Regions from separate parts of the Streptococcus sp. 2018WUSS126 genome, predicted to be linked through region 2. Evidence: predicted binding sites of a transcription regulator. Region 2 holds the regulator's gene; the other holds the start of a gene.

Region 1 (8,177 bases), on a different contig from region 2:
GTAAAGTCAGATTTCGCAATGACCTTTACCTTATCAACATTTATTAATCAACTTATTCATGCACAAAAACACCAACCTACTCACGTAAGCTGGTGTTGAGAAAGTTTTGGAGGCTAGTCCAATTGTTTATACAATAATTATTAAGAAATGATTTGTTAACAAACACTTGCATGTTCATTTTGAAATCAGTTTTTCCTAAGAGAGTCTAGGTGGCGAAGGCGAAGCTAAATCACCAAGGGATGATTTTCTAAACGAGACAAGGCGAACGACCGAAATAATTCTAGTCCTAAGTCTTTCTAGGCAGATTGACGAAGGTAGAACTGAAGTTCACCAAGGAAATCTAACGACGAAAGACAACGGAATAGGATTATTTCAAACGACCTGGACGTTCTTTGTAACCGTAGTAGGCGTCTTCGATGATTTCTTGCATGTGGTCAACCATTGCTAGACGTGGGTTAGCTGGTGTACATTGATCTTCGTAAGCAAGAAGAGCCAATTCGCGAGAGTGTTCTTTGAGTTCTTTCTCGTCGATACCTTGTGCTTTCAAGTTCATTTGGATACCGATGCGTTCACCGAGGTCGTAAACTGCTTGTGCGTATGCAGCAACAGCTTCTTCTGGTGTTGAACATGGCAAGCCTAGAAGACGAGCGATGTCTTGGTATTTTTCATCTGCTTTATAGTAGTTGTACTTAGGCCATGTAGCTGTCTTAGCTGGACGAGTACCGTTGTAGCGGATAACGTATGGAAGCAAGATAGCGTTTGTACGACCGTGAACAGTATGGAAACGTCCACCAATCTTATGAGCCATTGAGTGAGAAATACCTAGGAATGCGTTGGCGAAGGCCATACCTGCCATAGTTGATGCGTTGTGCATTTTCTCACGTGATACAAAGTCAGCATTCTTCACTGAGCTTTCAAGGTTTTCAAATACTAGTTTGATAGCTTGAAGTGCTAAACCATCTGTAAAGTCGTTTGCTACTGTTGAAACGTATGCTTCTGTAGCGTGAGTCAATACGTCCATACCAGTATCTGCTGTAACGTGTGCAGGTACTGTCAATACGAGTGCTGGGTCAACGATTGCCACAGTTGGTGTCAATGAGTAGTCAGCGATTGGGTATTTACGGTTGTTTGCTTTATCAGAGATTACGGCAAACGGTGTTACTTCTGAACCTGTACCTGATGTAGTTGGAATCGCGATAAACTTAGATTTCTTACCAAGTTCTGGGAACTTGAAGGCACGTTTACGGATATCCATGAATTTTTGAACTAGGTCATGGAAATCAACTGTTGGTTGTTCGTAGAAGAGCCACATAACTTTGGCAGCATCCATTGGTGAACCACCACCGAGTGCGATGATTGTATCTGGTTTGAAGGTACGCATCAATTCTGTACCTTTATAAACTGTTGTGATGTCTGGATCTGGCTCAACGTCTGAGAAGATTTGGTAAACAACTTTATTACGACGAAGGTCCAATTGTTCGATGATACGATCTAGGAATCCAAGTTCTACCATAGCACGGTCTGTAACGATCATGACACGTTCAACGTCACGACATTTTTGGAGATATTGGATAGAATCACGTTCGAAGTATGTTTTAGAAGGAACTTTAAACCATTGCATATTATTTCTACGTCTTCCTACTTTCTTGATGTTGAGCAAGTTCATAGCACTTACGTTATCACTGATTGAGTTGCGTCCGTAAGAACCACAACCAAGTGTCAATGATGGCAAGAATGCGTTGTAAACATCACCGATACCACCGAAAGTAGATGGAGAGTTCCAAATAACACGGATAGCACGTACGATTGTACCAAACTCTTTCGCCAATTCTGCGTCTTCCGTATGAATAGCTGCAGAGTGACCGAGACCGTGGAATTCAACCATTTGGCGAGCTGCTTCAAGACCTTCTGCACGACCGTCAACTTTCAAGACGGCAATAACAGGTGACAATTTCTCACGAGTCAATGGCTCTTTTTCACCGATTTCAGCAACCTCAGCTGCCAAGATGTTTGTACCTTCTGGTACTGAGAAGCCAGCCTGCTCAGCAATCCATGCAGCTGGGCGACCAACGATGTCCGCATTCAATTTGCCTTCCGCACAGTTTTTGCTGTTAGCTTTCACACCGAAGCAGTATTCTTCCAGAAGAGCTTTTTCTTTCTTATTAACGAAGTAAGTTTTGTAAGATTTGAATTCTGCTACAAACTCATCATAAACTTCTTTATCAATGATAACTGCTTGTTCTGACGCACAGACCATACCGTTGTCAAATGACTTAGACATAACGATGTCATGTGCTGCCTGACGGATGTTTGCTGATTTTTCAACATAGGCTGGAACGTTACCAGCACCTACACCAAGGGCAGGTTTACCACAAGAGTAAGCTGCACGCACCATTGCGTTACCACCAGTTGCAAGGATTGTTGCAATACCATCATGTTTCATCAACTCAGACGTTGCTTCCATAGATGGTTTTGTTACCCACTGGATACAGTTTTCAGGGGCACCAGCTGCCACAGCTGCTTCATAGACAACACGAGCTGCATGAGCAGAAGATTCTTGTGCAGATGGGTGGAAGGCAAAGACAATTGGATTACGTGTCTTCAAGGCAATCAATGATTTAAAGATTGCTGTAGAAGTTGGGTTTGTTGTTGGTGTGATACCACAAACAACACCGACCGGCTCAGCAATCAAAGTCAAACCTGTCACTTCATCTTCTTCGATAACACCAACAGTTTTCGTGTGGCGCATGTTATTGACAACGTGCTCACAGGCAAACAAGTTCTTAGTAGCCTTGTCTTCGAATACACCACGCTTGGTTTCTTCAAAGGCGTGCATTGCCAATTCACCGTGTTTATCAAGGGCTGCAACCGAAGCTTTCGCTACAATATAGTCTACTTCTTCTTGACCAAGTTTACGGAACTCATCAAGAGCAACCAAACCTTTTTGAACAAGCTCATCGACGTGCTTGCGCGCTTCTACCAACTTTTCTTCTGGTGATACTACTTTTTTATCAGCCATTGTGTTCCTCCAAATATACTCGCTAACTATTTGTTAACTTTTTCACAATGTTATTCTACTATTTTTTATTTTATTTGTAAAGAGAAATTGTTAATTTTTTCACATTTTTTCTGTTTTGTTATAGAAAACGCTTACTTTTTCTTGTTTTCAGAAAATATTCAGATTCGTTTCTGCTTTGTTTGGTCAAAAAATACATAAAGTAAGACAAATCTTTATCATTTATTCTTTCTCTAACATTTACGATACTAGTTTACCAAGAAAACGCTTCCAAGTAAATAGATTTTTTTGAAAATATTGTAGTAATTACGTGATAATTTTCAATTTTACATTCATTTGTCCCTTCTTTTCTACTCTTGCATTTTTGTCTACATTGTGATATTCTTAACAATATAAAACAACTATATTAACACATCCAAAAATGTACATAAAATATTAAAACAGGAGGTCTGCTTATGAAAGCAGTCGTTGTAAATCCAGAATCTACTGGTGTTGTCGTTGTCGATAAGGAACTTCGTCCACTCGAAGCTGGTGAGGCTTTGGTCCAAATTGAGTACTGTGGTGTTTGTCACACTGACCTCCACGTTGCCAATGGTGATTTTGGTAAGGTTCCTGGTCGCGTGCTTGGTCACGAAGGAATCGGTATTGTTACGGAAATCGCACCTGGTGTTACCAGTCTAAAAGTTGGTGACCGTGTCAGCGTTGCTTGGTTCTTCCAAGGCTGTGGCATGTGTGAATATTGTACAACCGGTCGCGAAACTCTCTGCCGTACCGTAAAAAATGCCGGCTACTCTGTTGACGGTGGTATGGCTGAGCAATGTATTGTAACAGCAGACTATGCAGTAAAAGTTCCAGAAGGTCTTGATCCAGCTCAAGCAAGTTCGATCACTTGTGCTGGCGTTACTTGCTACAAAGCGATTAAAGAAGCTCACTTGGAACCAGGTCAATGGATTGCTATCTATGGTGCTGGTGGACTCGGAAACCTTGCTGTACAATACGCTAAAAAAGTCTTCAACGCTCATGTTATCGCCGTAGACATCAATAATGATAAATTGGAACTCGCCAAAGAAGTTGGTGCAGATGTGACGATCAACGGACTTGAAGTAGAAGATGTTCCTGGATATATTAAAGAAATTACTGGTGGCGGTGTACACTCTACTGTTGTAACAGCTGTTTCCAAAGTAGCCTTCAACCAAGCTATTGACAGTGTTCGTGCTGGTGGATATGTAGTAGCTGTAGGACTTCCATCTGAATACATGGACCTCAGTATCGTGAAGACTGTACTAGACGGTATCAAGGTAGTCGGCTCACTAGTTGGTACTCGTAAAGATTTAGAAGAGGCCTTCCACTTCGGTGCTATGGGACTAGTTGTTCCAGTCGTTCAAAAACGTCCTGTCGAAGATGCCGAAGCAGTCTTCAATGAAATGGTTGCTGGCACTATCCAAGGTCGGATGGTCTTAGACTTCTGCCACTCGCACTAATTCATTCTCCACTATTTTCAAGAAGTGATTATCCAATCGCTTCTTTTTTTGCTTTCTAAAATAAAAAAGCAGCAGCCTAGACTACTGCTTCTCTAATTCTTCTAAAATACTTGCAAAATCTGTTTTGAGTGCTTCCAGACTTGTTTCAACTTGGCTGCGAGTTTGGTTATTTTTTACCACAACCTGTCCAGATTCGATTTCACTACCACCTAGGGTAATGATGGCCTTGGCTCCAAAGACATCTGCTGACTTAAATTGGGCCTTGAGCTTGCGGTCAAGGTAATCTCGCTCTGCACGGAACCCTTGCTTGCGGATGGCTTGAACCAACTCAAGCGCTCCGCCATTGGCCTCCTGACCTAAAACAGCGATGTATACATCTAACTGGGTGTCGAGAGGAAGTTCAATGCCTTGCTTTTCAAGGACGAGGATGAGGCGTTCAATCCCCATACCAAAGCCGAAGGCTGGTGTTTCTGGTCCACCGAAATAGGACACCAAACCATCATAACGACCGCCGGCACAGATGGTCAGGTCGTTGCCACCTACCTCGGTCATAAACTCGAAAATAGTATGGTTATAGTAGTCCAAACCACGCACCATGTTGGTGTCGATCACATAAGTGATACCTAAGCTGTCCAGCATGGACTTGACTGCCTCGAAGTGAGCAGTACTTTCTTCATCTAGATAGTCCAAGATGGACGGTGCATTTTCCACTGCGACCTTGTCTTCTTTTTCCTTGGAATCCAACACACGCAAAGGATTTTCTTCTAGACGGCGCTGGCTATCCTTGGAAAGCTGGTCCTTGAGCGGCGTCAGATAGTCAATCAAGGCCTGGCGATAAGCGGCACGGCTCTCTGGATTGCCCAGACTGTTGAGGTGGAGGCGGATGTCCTTGATTCCCAACTCTTCAAAGAAGTGATAGGCCATAGCAATGGTTTCTACGTCTGTCGCTGGGTTATTGGAACCAAAGCACTCCACACCAATCTGGTGGAACTGACGGAGACGACCTGCCTGCGGACGCTCATAGCGGAACATTGGACCCATGTAATAGAACTTAGCTGGCTTTTGCACTTCTGGAGCAAAGAGCTTGTTTTCTACATAAGAACGAACAACCGGTGCCGTCCCTTCTGGACGGAGGGTGATATGACGCTCTCCCTTGTCATAGAAATCGTACATCTCCTTGGTCACAATGTCTGTCGTATCGCCAACCGAACGGCTGATCACCTCATAATGCTCGAAGATTGGTGTGCGAATCTCAGCGTAATTGTACTGCTTGAAAATGCTGCGGGTAAAGTTTTCCACATACTGCCATTTGGCAGAATCCTGCGGTAGTAAATCCTGTGTTCCCTTTGGTTTTTGTAATTTCATAATAAAGTGTATAGAGCCAACTTATATCGCTCGAAGTTGTGCTTCTTCCTTTCCAAATTAAGTCATAAGGGCTCAAACTCTACCAGTCGAGCCTTGCAATCCTCCTTATTTTACCATAAATGCTCTGCTATTTTCCAAAAAAGTGAAAAAAATCTGTCAAGTAACTTTACTTTACAAAAAACTTTTGTTATACTGTTAAAGTTGACGAAAGTCATACGCACTATTTTAGATTTAAAAAGGGCTTGACCCTGACATTTAATGGAGGAAAAAAGAAATGGCAGTACCTGCACGTCGCACTTCAAAAGCGAAGAAAAACAAACGTCGTACTCACTATAAAGTAGCAGCTCCAACTGTGAAATTTGACGAAACTACTGGAGATTACTCACGTTCTCACCGTGTATCTTTGAAAGGATACTACAAAGGACGTAAAATCGCTAAGGCTGCTTCAGCTGAATAATAGAAGGGAGATACCATGCGCGTAAATATTACACTTGAACACAAAGAATCTGGTGAGCGTTTGTACCTTACTTCAAAAAACAAACGCAACACTCCAGACCGTCTTCAATTGAAAAAATACTCACCAAAATTGCGTAAGCACGTGATTTTTACTGAAGTTAAATAAGACAACATACAGAAAGCCTATGAAATCAACGTTTCAAAGGCTTTTTTCTTTTGTTTTTGACAAAATAACTGAATTTTAACTGATTAATATTTTCTAATATCGTAGATTATATTTTTGATATAATTAATACATGTCATGAAAGGAAGTACGATATGGCAAAACCTACCAAAATTAATTGGAATGAAAAAATTCCTGAGATTTCTAAGAAAATTGAAGAAATAAAAATCACTTCTTTTTACATGTTAAGTACAGACTTATATAAAATAGATAACAACAAATTAATAAAAATTATAACTCAAAAGTTTGAAAATCATCCTGCAACCATAGCGATATTAATCAGTACAAAAGATAATGAACTTTATGAAAAAAAACATGAATTATGGAAACTTCCAGATGAGTTACTACATTTAGAAAATAAAGTAATAGAAAAAACAAATTATTATTTTGATTTGTATTTTTCAAAACTAGAAAAAAATAAGCAAAATTATCTACAAAATTCTGAATCAAATCAGTTTATTAAATTTATTTTCACTCCTTTAATAGAAGTGGATGAGAATGAAGAATTATACTTTTTCTTTATAACTCTCACTATCTTCCAAAATGGTTCAATTGTTATTGAATTATTCGAAGATTTAAGATCATCTTTCTATCTTCCAGACTTTTTTCACCCATATACTAAGATGAAAATGAAGATTTTTCCAGATTTTAATCAAAAGTCGACAACATATTCTACTAACCCCAATCAACAAATTGATGATATGCTAAGATATATAAAAAAGGAATTATCTTCCATAAATGGTGGTATACACTTAAGTGAACGTTTCTTCATTTTACACTTTATAATGAATATGGATGAAATGAATAAATTGGAATTTTTTAAAACTGATAAGCTACATACTTGGATGATTAATGCCCCTTATAATTTAAAATCCCTATCTTCTTCAACTAAATCAAAATACTATACCACTAATTTTTATGATTTTGATACCATTAGATACATAAATAAAGGAGCGATATATATAATCTGGAATACTGAAAGTACAAATGAATTCGAATCAAATTTTCTTAGTCAAGCTAGTTTCTTTTTAGCATCAGCTACTCCTTTATTTCAATTAATTACTCTAGACGAAACAATTATGGATGGCATTGAAAAATTTCAACTTTCAAATAATAAGCAATTAATAAAATTCAACGAATGGGCACACAACTTTAAAAGATCATTTCTTTATATTTATAGACTTAACCATTTTGCTATTACTGACTTATTTAATCACTTACAAACTACTTCTTATTTTAAACATAATGAGTATATGGAAAAAATCAAACAAGAAGAATTCAATTTACTCAAAGAGCGAAATCAGTATAATGACTTTTTTAGAAATAGAATTATGGAAGTCATCCTTTTTATGATAGGTTCTGTATCTATACTTCAAATTGTTGATATTTTTACTGATAGTCTGAAAATTATATGGATAAGTTTAACTGTCCTTATTATTATACTTATCTTAGTTTTTATTGTACTATTTAGAAAAAGAAAATAATATCAAAAAATATTCATCTCACAATTATCATGCAATAGTATCAGACAACTCTTTCATTGCTAATTCAATCTTATGTTTTCCTTTCTGCATTACATGAAGATAAATTTTCTCTATCTCCTTACTATCCTCAGAATGTCCTACAAATTCTCGGA
Region 2 (8,177 bases):
CTCTTGAAAATTATTATCAATCAAGACCTAACTGGTTTTAAAATTAACATTACCGACAAGTCTGGTCTTCATCTGGTAAACATTTTTAAGCCAGAAAGTAATAAGGTTATTCAAGAAAAATTCTATTTCCTCATGGATAGCTTGATTGACCGTGACATCTTTACAAAAGAGGGTTAGTATGATTGAAATTCACTATCTTGATGCTTACAAGCAAGAACGTATCCAAACATTTGAGAATAAAGATGCAGCCATTCTGGCTTTTTCCGGTTGCTTAACCCTCCCAGACTATTATCCAGTTACCAGCATTACACAAGACGGACAAGCTCTGGATTACAAAGGGACAATCGGGGATCTCTATCGCTATTTACAAACACTAGATTAGACAGTTTCCTGTTTAATCTTTTTTTAAAATCAATCTGTTGATTTTTTCACAAACTTGGACTAGAATAGAATAAAGAACTGTTTAATATATAAATAATCGATAAAGCGTATTCTATCGAAATAAAGGAGTCTAAAGTGAAAAACGATAAAAAATCTGATATTCCACGCGCAACTGCCAAACGTCTATCCCTCTACTATCGCATTTTTAAACGTTTCTATGCAGGAAATATTGAAAAAGCTAGTTCAAAAGAAATTGCTGAAGCTATCGGAATCGATTCGGCTACCGTCCGCCGAGATTTTTCCTATTTTGGAGAGCTTGGTCGTCGTGGCTTTGGCTACAATGTCAAAGAGTTGATGGATTTCTTTGCGGATATTCTAAATGATACCTCCATCACCAATGTTATGCTTGTTGGAGTCGGGAATATGGGGCGGGCCTTACTACACTATCGCTTCCACGAACGAAATAAAATGAAAATAGTCATGGCTTTTGAAGCAGATGATAATCCAGCTGTTGGAACGACAGATGAAAATATCCCAATCCATGCAATCTCAGAAATCAAGGAACGTATCAGCGAAGCAAACTCTCAGACAGCCATTCTAACGGTACCCAGCGTCAAAGCGCAAGAAGTGACCGATATTCTTGTTGAAGCTGGTGTTAAGGGGATTCTGAGCTTTTCGCCAGTTAACTTGTCTGTCCCAAAAGATGTCGTTGTTCAGTATGTTGATTTGACTAGTGAATTACAGACACTACTCTACTTTATGCGAAAAGGATAAGCAATGAAAAAACCAGTTATTGGTATTTCTGGAAATGAATATAAAACAGGGGATCATACAGAACCCCTGCTTTCTTATACCCAGACTTGCCTCGTACAAGCTATTGAAGATGCTGGCGGACTCCCACTCATCCTTCCTGTTACAGAGCCTGATTTGGCAAAATATTATATCCATCTTATTGACAAACTCATCCTAACAGGAGGACAAAATGTCCAGCCAAGTTACTATCACGAAGAAAGGACTATTGACAGCGATAATTATCTACCAAAGCGTGACGAGTTTGAATTAGCCCTCATAAGGGCTGCCCAAGAAAATCAGAAACCTATCTTCGGTATCTGCCGAGGTCTACAGCTCTACAATGTAGCTCAAGGTGGTAGCCTTCATCAATCAATTTCTGAACATTGGCAAGACATAGACGGACAAGAAGTCAGTCAAACGGTTCAATTGACTCAAAATAGTCCACTTTACGACATATATAAGTCCGATCCGAGTGTAAACTCATTTCACCGCCAGGCTATCAAAGACTTAGCACCTGACTTAGAAATCATTGCACTATCGGATAATCAACAAATTATTGAAGCAGTTCATTCAGCCTACCCAACTAAATTTTTAGGGGTTCAATGGCATCCTGAACTACTCTACGGTAAACGTGAGATTGAAAAAGACCTCTTCCACTATATTGTCAATAAACTTTAAAATAACTCACTTTCTTCTCTAAAAGAATAGTAATCCTTATTTCCAACAATTAAATGATCTAATAATACCAGTCCTAGCTTTTCGCAGGACTCTTTTAAATTCTCTGTAAATAGCAAATCATTCCTACTCGGTTGTACTGAACCCGACGGGTGGTTATGAACGATGATAATCGATGTTGCCATACATTTTACTGCGTAATGCAAAATTTCACGTGGTTCTGCAATGCTACGATTAACACTCCCAATAAAAATCGTTTTTTGACTGATAATCTGGTTCTGTGTATTGAGATAAAGTGCAACTAGATGCTCCTGCTTCTTATGCCCGATTTCATGAATCATCTTACGTCCCAACTTCTCACTTCCCAAAATTCTCTCATTTAAGAGTAGCTCTGATTGATTGATACGCTTTCCAAGTTCAATCATAGCCTTAATTTCAATCGCCTTGACGCGCCCAATTCCAGTCAAACTTTGCAATTCTTCAATTGATAGTTCTCTTAGAGCCGCTAAACTCTCCAAACGATTCAATAATTTATTGGAGAGAATAGAAACAGGTTCTTTTTTTGTCCCAGTTCTAATAAAAATTGCTAGTAATTCCTGATTACTGAGACGCTCAGCTCCAACTTCTACTAAACGTTCTCTAGGTAGAATGGCCTCTTCTTTAAATTCAATTTGATACATAATTTCCTCCTCACCTATCTATTCGTAAAATCTTGCAAAAAAAGAAGCCATATAAAACCAAAGAATATCTCCTCAGTTTCATACCACTTCTTTATTCTTAATATATAGATGTTTTATTGTCCATAATCATACTGATTATAACTCTTATTGAAGGAATCTAAGATGTCTTTTGCAGTTTCATTATATGGAGTTGTTGATTCAAGAACTCCTTTTACAACAATACGTTGCGTAGCATAATAGTCCGTACATGTCACTAACGTAACTTCTGTACGTCCTTCTACATCATCAATGACATAGACACTTTCAGGCGAAACAATTTCCACACTATCAATAACGTAGGTGTAAACATTGGTCTTGTCAGTAATATAGATTTTCATGCCGTTTTTAGCACGATCAAGCGGTGAAAAGAGAACATCTGCCGCACCAGTTACACCAAAAATATGGTGGCTGGCCAACGCATAATTTCCTTTCCCCATCTCTTGGTTTTCCTTCATGGTACCAGCTCCATACATGAGCGAAGTATTGAAGACCCCTTTAAAAATAGGAAGGTTGATACCAAGCTCGGGAACCGCAATTCCACCAATTACAGGTAAGCGTTGTGCATCCCACTGAGCTGCTAAAATAGCCTCTGTAGAAATAGACTGAACCTGTTCGAAATCAAATGTTGTCTCAGCCTGTTTATTCTTTTCGATATCCTCTGTCGTAACATTGCTAATCTGGTATTTATTCGTATTCCAGCCGATAATAAAATTACGGATAGAGGTATTAAATATCAATGCCAAGGAAATCAGTATCAATACAACTGTTAAAAAATTGCGCCAAAAAGAACCTTTACGCTTCTTCTTTTTCTCACGTTTTGACATGATTATTTATTCCTTTTCTTCTTTAATTTCGGCAGCATCTACCAAGGCAAAGGTCATGATTTTCGCTTCATCATTCAAGCGCATCACTTTTACCCCCATGGTTGAACGACCAGTTTGAGAGATATTCGCAACACTTGTACGAATAATCACGCCAGTATCGGTAATAACCATAATATCTTCATCACCAGATACCGTTGTCAAACCTGCTAGAGAGCCATTCTTATCAGCAACTTTAAGAGTCTTGATACCCTTACCACCACGACCTTTGGTTGGATACTCACTGGCTGGTGTACGTTTACCAAAACCTTTTTCCGTCAATACGAGTACTTCTTGGTCATCAGAAATCATAGTAGCGCCAACTAACTGGTCTCCCTCGCGTAAATTGATACCACGAACACCTGTTGCTGTACGGCCCATATTACGAACATCTGTTTCAGTGAAACGTACAGAATAACCGAACTTAGTCCCCATAATAATGTCTGCTTGACCATTTGTTAAGAAAACATTGATGAGTTCATCGTCTTCTTTCAAATTCAAAGCTTTCAGACCGCTCTGGCGAATATTGGCAAATTCTGACACACTAGTCCGTTTTACAACACCTTGGCGAGTTGCAAAGAAGAGATAACTATCTGCCTCCTGGTCCTTAGTTACATTGATAATGGTTTGAATTGCCTCGTTTTCTTCCAATTTAAGCAAATTGACTACTGGAAGTCCCTTTGCAGTACGACCATATTCTGGGATTTCATAGCCTTTGAGACGGTAAACACGTCCCTTGTTAGTGAAGAAGAGCAAGCGATCATGAGTGCTTGTAGAGACTAATTCTCGTACAAAATCATCATCCTTGACGCCAGTTCCTTGAACCCCACGTCCTCCACGCTTCTGAGCTTGAAACTCATCCTGTGCCAAACGCTTGATGTAGCCTTGGTTTGACAAAGTGATTAAAACATCAGTTTCTTCAATCAAGTCCTCATCTTCAAGGGAAAGAACTTCACCAACCATCAATTCTGTACGGCGTGGGTCAGCATACTTACGTTTGACTTCTTCTAATTCGTCTTTAATAATCTGAACAACACGCTCAGGCTTAGCTAGAATATCAGCCAAATCTGCAATCAATGCCACTAACTCATCATATTCTGATTGAATCTTGTCGCGTTCCAAACCTGTCAAACGACGAAGACGCATATCAAGAATGGCCTGACTCTGACGTTCAGAAAGGTCAAATTTCTCCATCAATTCAGCTTGAGCAATAGCATCAGTTTCTGAATTACGGATAATGCGAATGACCTCATCAATATGGTCAAGAGCAATCAGCAAGCCTTCTAAGATATGAGCACGCGCCTCAGCCTTTTCTTTATCAAATCGTGTACGGCGAGTGACTACTTCTTTTTGGTGTTCAATATAAGACTCTAGAATCTGACGTACAGAAAGGATTTTCGGTACACCATTTTGGATGGCCAACATGTTGAAACTAAAGTTGGTTTGAAGCTGGGTTTGCTTAAATAGGTTATTCAAAATAACGTTAGCAGAAGCATCACGACGAACTTCGATAACAAATCGTACACCCTCACGGTTGGATTCGTCTCGAACAGCAGTGATTCCTTCAATACGTTTTTCTTGGACTAATTTGACAATATGTTCTTGAACCTTGGACTTATTGACCATGTATGGAAACTCTGTAACAACAATGCGTTCTCGACCATTTCCATATTCTTCAATTTCTGTGCGGGAACGAAGAACTATTGAACCTTTACCAGTTTCATAAGCACGGTGAATTCCAGATTTCCCCATAACCAAGGCACCTGTCGGAAAATCTGGTCCAGGCAAGACTTCCATAACCTCACGTGTTGTTACCTCGGGATTGTCCATAACCAGCTTAACTGCCTCGATAGTCTCACCCAAGTTGTGTGGAGGAATATTGGTAGCCATACCAACGGCGATACCAGTCGTTCCGTTAACCAGAAGGTTAGGGAAACGAGCAGGTAAAACCTCAGGCTCACGTTCACTCGCGTCATAGTTATCCGCAAAATTTACCGTGTTCTTGTTAATATCACGAAGCATTTCAAGCGCAATCTTGCTCATGCGTGCTTCTGTATAACGCTGAGCGGCTGCTCCGTCGCCATCCATGGAACCAAAGTTTCCGTGACCATCAACTAACATGTGACGGTAGCTCCACCATTGTGCCATACGAACCATTGCTTCGTAAATCGCACTATCTCCATGCGGGTGATATTTACCCATAACATCCCCTGTGATACGGGCTGATTTTTTATGTGGTTTATCCGGTGTAATTCCTAATTCATTCATCCCATACAAAATACGGCGATGAACCGGCTTCAGACCATCACGTACATCAGGCAGAGCACGTGAAACGATAACACTCATCGCATAGTCGATGAAGGATGATTTCATCTCATTGGTCAGATTAACCGTTACTAAATTTTTATCTTGCATTATATGCCTCTTTCAACAGTCATTGTGCTTCTATTATACCATATTGGCGAATAAATTTCTTTGTTGGAAACTAGCATGTAAACATTTTCAAAGGCGCTTTCACAAGTGACAAAAAGCTTAAAACATGCTAGAATGTATTATGGTCGGGATGAAGTCATCCCCAAATAAAACTAAGGAGATGTTTAGCAATGACTGCAACTAAACAACACAAAAAAGTAATCCTTGTCGGTGACGGTGCCGTAGGTTCTGCTTATGCTTATGCTCTTGTTAACCAAGGGATTGGTCAAGAATTGGGTATCATCGATATCAACAAAGACCGTACTCAAGGTGATGCAGAAGACTTGAGCCACGCATTGGCCTTCACATTCCCTAAAAAAATCTACTCTGCTGAGTATTCAGATGCTCATGACGCAGACTTGGTTGTATTGACAGCTGGTTTGCCACAAAAACCAGGTGAAACTCGCCTTGAATTGGTAGAGAAAAACCTTCGTATCAACCAACAAATCGTTACAGAAATCGTTAACTCTGGTTTCAACGGTATCTTCCTTGTTGCTGCTAACCCTGTTGACGTATTGACTTACTCAACTTGGAAATTCTCTGGTTTCCCTAAAGAGCGTGTTATCGGTTCTGGTACTTCTCTTGACTCAGCTCGTTTCCGTCAAGCATTGGCTGAGAAAATCGGTATCGACGCACGTTCAGTTCACGCTTACATCATGGGTGAGCACGGTGACTCAGAATTTGCAGTTTGGTCACATGCCAACGTTGCTGGTGTGAAATTGTACGACTGGTTACAAGATAACCGCGATATTGATGAGCAAGGTCTTGTTGACTTGTTTGTATCTGTTCGTGATGCAGCCTACTCAATCATCAACAAAAAAGGTGCTACTTACTACGGTATCGGTGTTGCACTTGCACGTATCACTAAAGCAATCTTTGATGATGAAAATGCAGTACTTCCATTGTCAGTTTACCAAGCTGGCCAATACGAAGGTGTTGAAGATGTCTTCATCGGTCAACCTGCTATCATCGGTGCCCACGGTATCGTTCGTCCAGTCAATATCCCATTGAGCGAAGCTGAATTGCAAAAAATGCAAGCATCTGCTAAACAATTGAAAGACATCATTGATGATGCTTTCGCAAACCCAGAAATTGCAGCTGGTGTAAAAAACTAATTATATAAAAAAGTAAAAAAGGTGAGCAATAGCTCGCCTTTTTTACTTTTTTATATCATAACGTAACATAGCAATTCCATCTGTGACAGTTGACTCTACCAAGAGCAATTTCTTTTCTTCCAAAAGTGAGGCGAAAAGTGGAATACCGTCACCCAAAATAGTAGGAATAATCCCAATAATAAGGTGATCAATCACTCCCGCCTCTAAACAGTCCTGAACCAGACTTGCCCCACCAAACAACCAAATATCTCCACCTTCTTGAGAGCGAAGTTCCATAATCTCCCGATGACGTCCCTTACGAAACGCACATTACCATAGTCCGTCTGCTCAGTATGACTCGCAACGATAAATTGCTTTTCCTGATGTCCTTCAATCCAATCGTAGCTTCCATCCTTACGTGCAATAAATCCATCTAAACTCATTGCAATATTTAACACCAATCGTCTCACAATTAACCTCATTTCATACCTTAGTGACAAACTATTATACCAGTCATTCTTCCTATTCTCAACCAAAAGTCCCTATAACTCCTCTTCCTTTGAATAGGACAATTATTCATTTCCTATACAGCAAAGAACATGATAAAAAGGTCCACTGGACCTTTTTATTTAGATTTGATATAGTTGATACCGTCTGCTTTAGGAGCGACTGCTTTACCAAAGAAAGCAGACAGGGCAATAACAGTAATCAAATATGGTGCAATTTGAAGATAAACCGTTGGAATATCTTTCAATCCTGGTAATTGTCCACCCACTACTGCTAAACTTTGCGAAAGACCGAAGAATAGACTGGCAAGCATAGCGCCAATTGGATTCCACTTACCGAAAATTACAGCTGCTAGAGCGATGAAACCTGAACCTACGATTGTTGTTGCAGAGAAGTTGATATTCACTGATTGAGCACTTACAGCTCCACCAACACCACCAAGGAAACCAGCAATCAACACACCTGCATAACGCATAGCGTAGACATTGATTCCCAAAGTATCCGCCGCCTGCGGATGTTCACCTACTGAACGAAGGCGCAAACCGAACTTGGTTTTATAAAGGATGAACCAAGCAAGAAATGCTGTTGCAATAGCTACATAACCCATCAAGCTTGTATTTTTGAAGAAAATTTCACCAATGATTGGAATATCTGCCAAGATAGGGAATGAAAATTTA

Evidence for each region. The regulator Rex, encoded in region 2, represses fermentation and respiration genes when NADH is low (regulators of the CRP and FNR family bind a similar motif). The targets are predictions, from matches to a motif close to TTGTGAANTANTTCACAA.
Region 1: a site for Rex is predicted at 3,390-3,407, ahead of adhP (alcohol dehydrogenase AdhP). Genes of this name have one in related genera too.

Annotation. Positions count from the first base shown of each region.
Region 1 is NZ_JAOTGB010000016.1:19,376-27,552, reverse strand. Features, by position in the region: gene adhE (bifunctional acetaldehyde-CoA/alcohol dehydrogenase) at 368-3,019, opposite strand; gene adhP (alcohol dehydrogenase AdhP) at 3,472-4,497, shown strand; gene hisS (histidine--tRNA ligase) at 4,579-5,862, opposite strand; gene rpmF (50S ribosomal protein L32) at 6,137-6,319, shown strand; gene rpmG (50S ribosomal protein L33) at 6,335-6,484, shown strand; gene ODU34_RS07110 (hypothetical protein) at 6,637-8,025, shown strand.
Region 2 is NZ_JAOTGB010000006.1:21,419-29,595, reverse strand. Features, by position in the region: gene ODU34_RS03365 (DUF1831 domain-containing protein) at 1-177, shown strand, start outside; gene ODU34_RS03360 (DUF4649 family protein) at 179-382, shown strand; gene ODU34_RS03355 (redox-sensing transcriptional repressor Rex) at 517-1,155, shown strand; gene ODU34_RS03350 (gamma-glutamyl-gamma-aminobutyrate hydrolase family protein) at 1,159-1,851, shown strand; gene radC (DNA repair protein RadC) at 1,848-2,528, opposite strand; gene ODU34_RS03340 (class A sortase) at 2,642-3,391, opposite strand; gene gyrA (DNA gyrase subunit A) at 3,398-5,842, opposite strand; gene ODU34_RS03330 (L-lactate dehydrogenase) at 6,031-7,014, shown strand; partial or broken gene ODU34_RS03325 (dihydrofolate reductase family protein) at 7,057-7,463, opposite strand; gene ODU34_RS03320 (ABC transporter permease) at 7,619-8,177, opposite strand, start outside.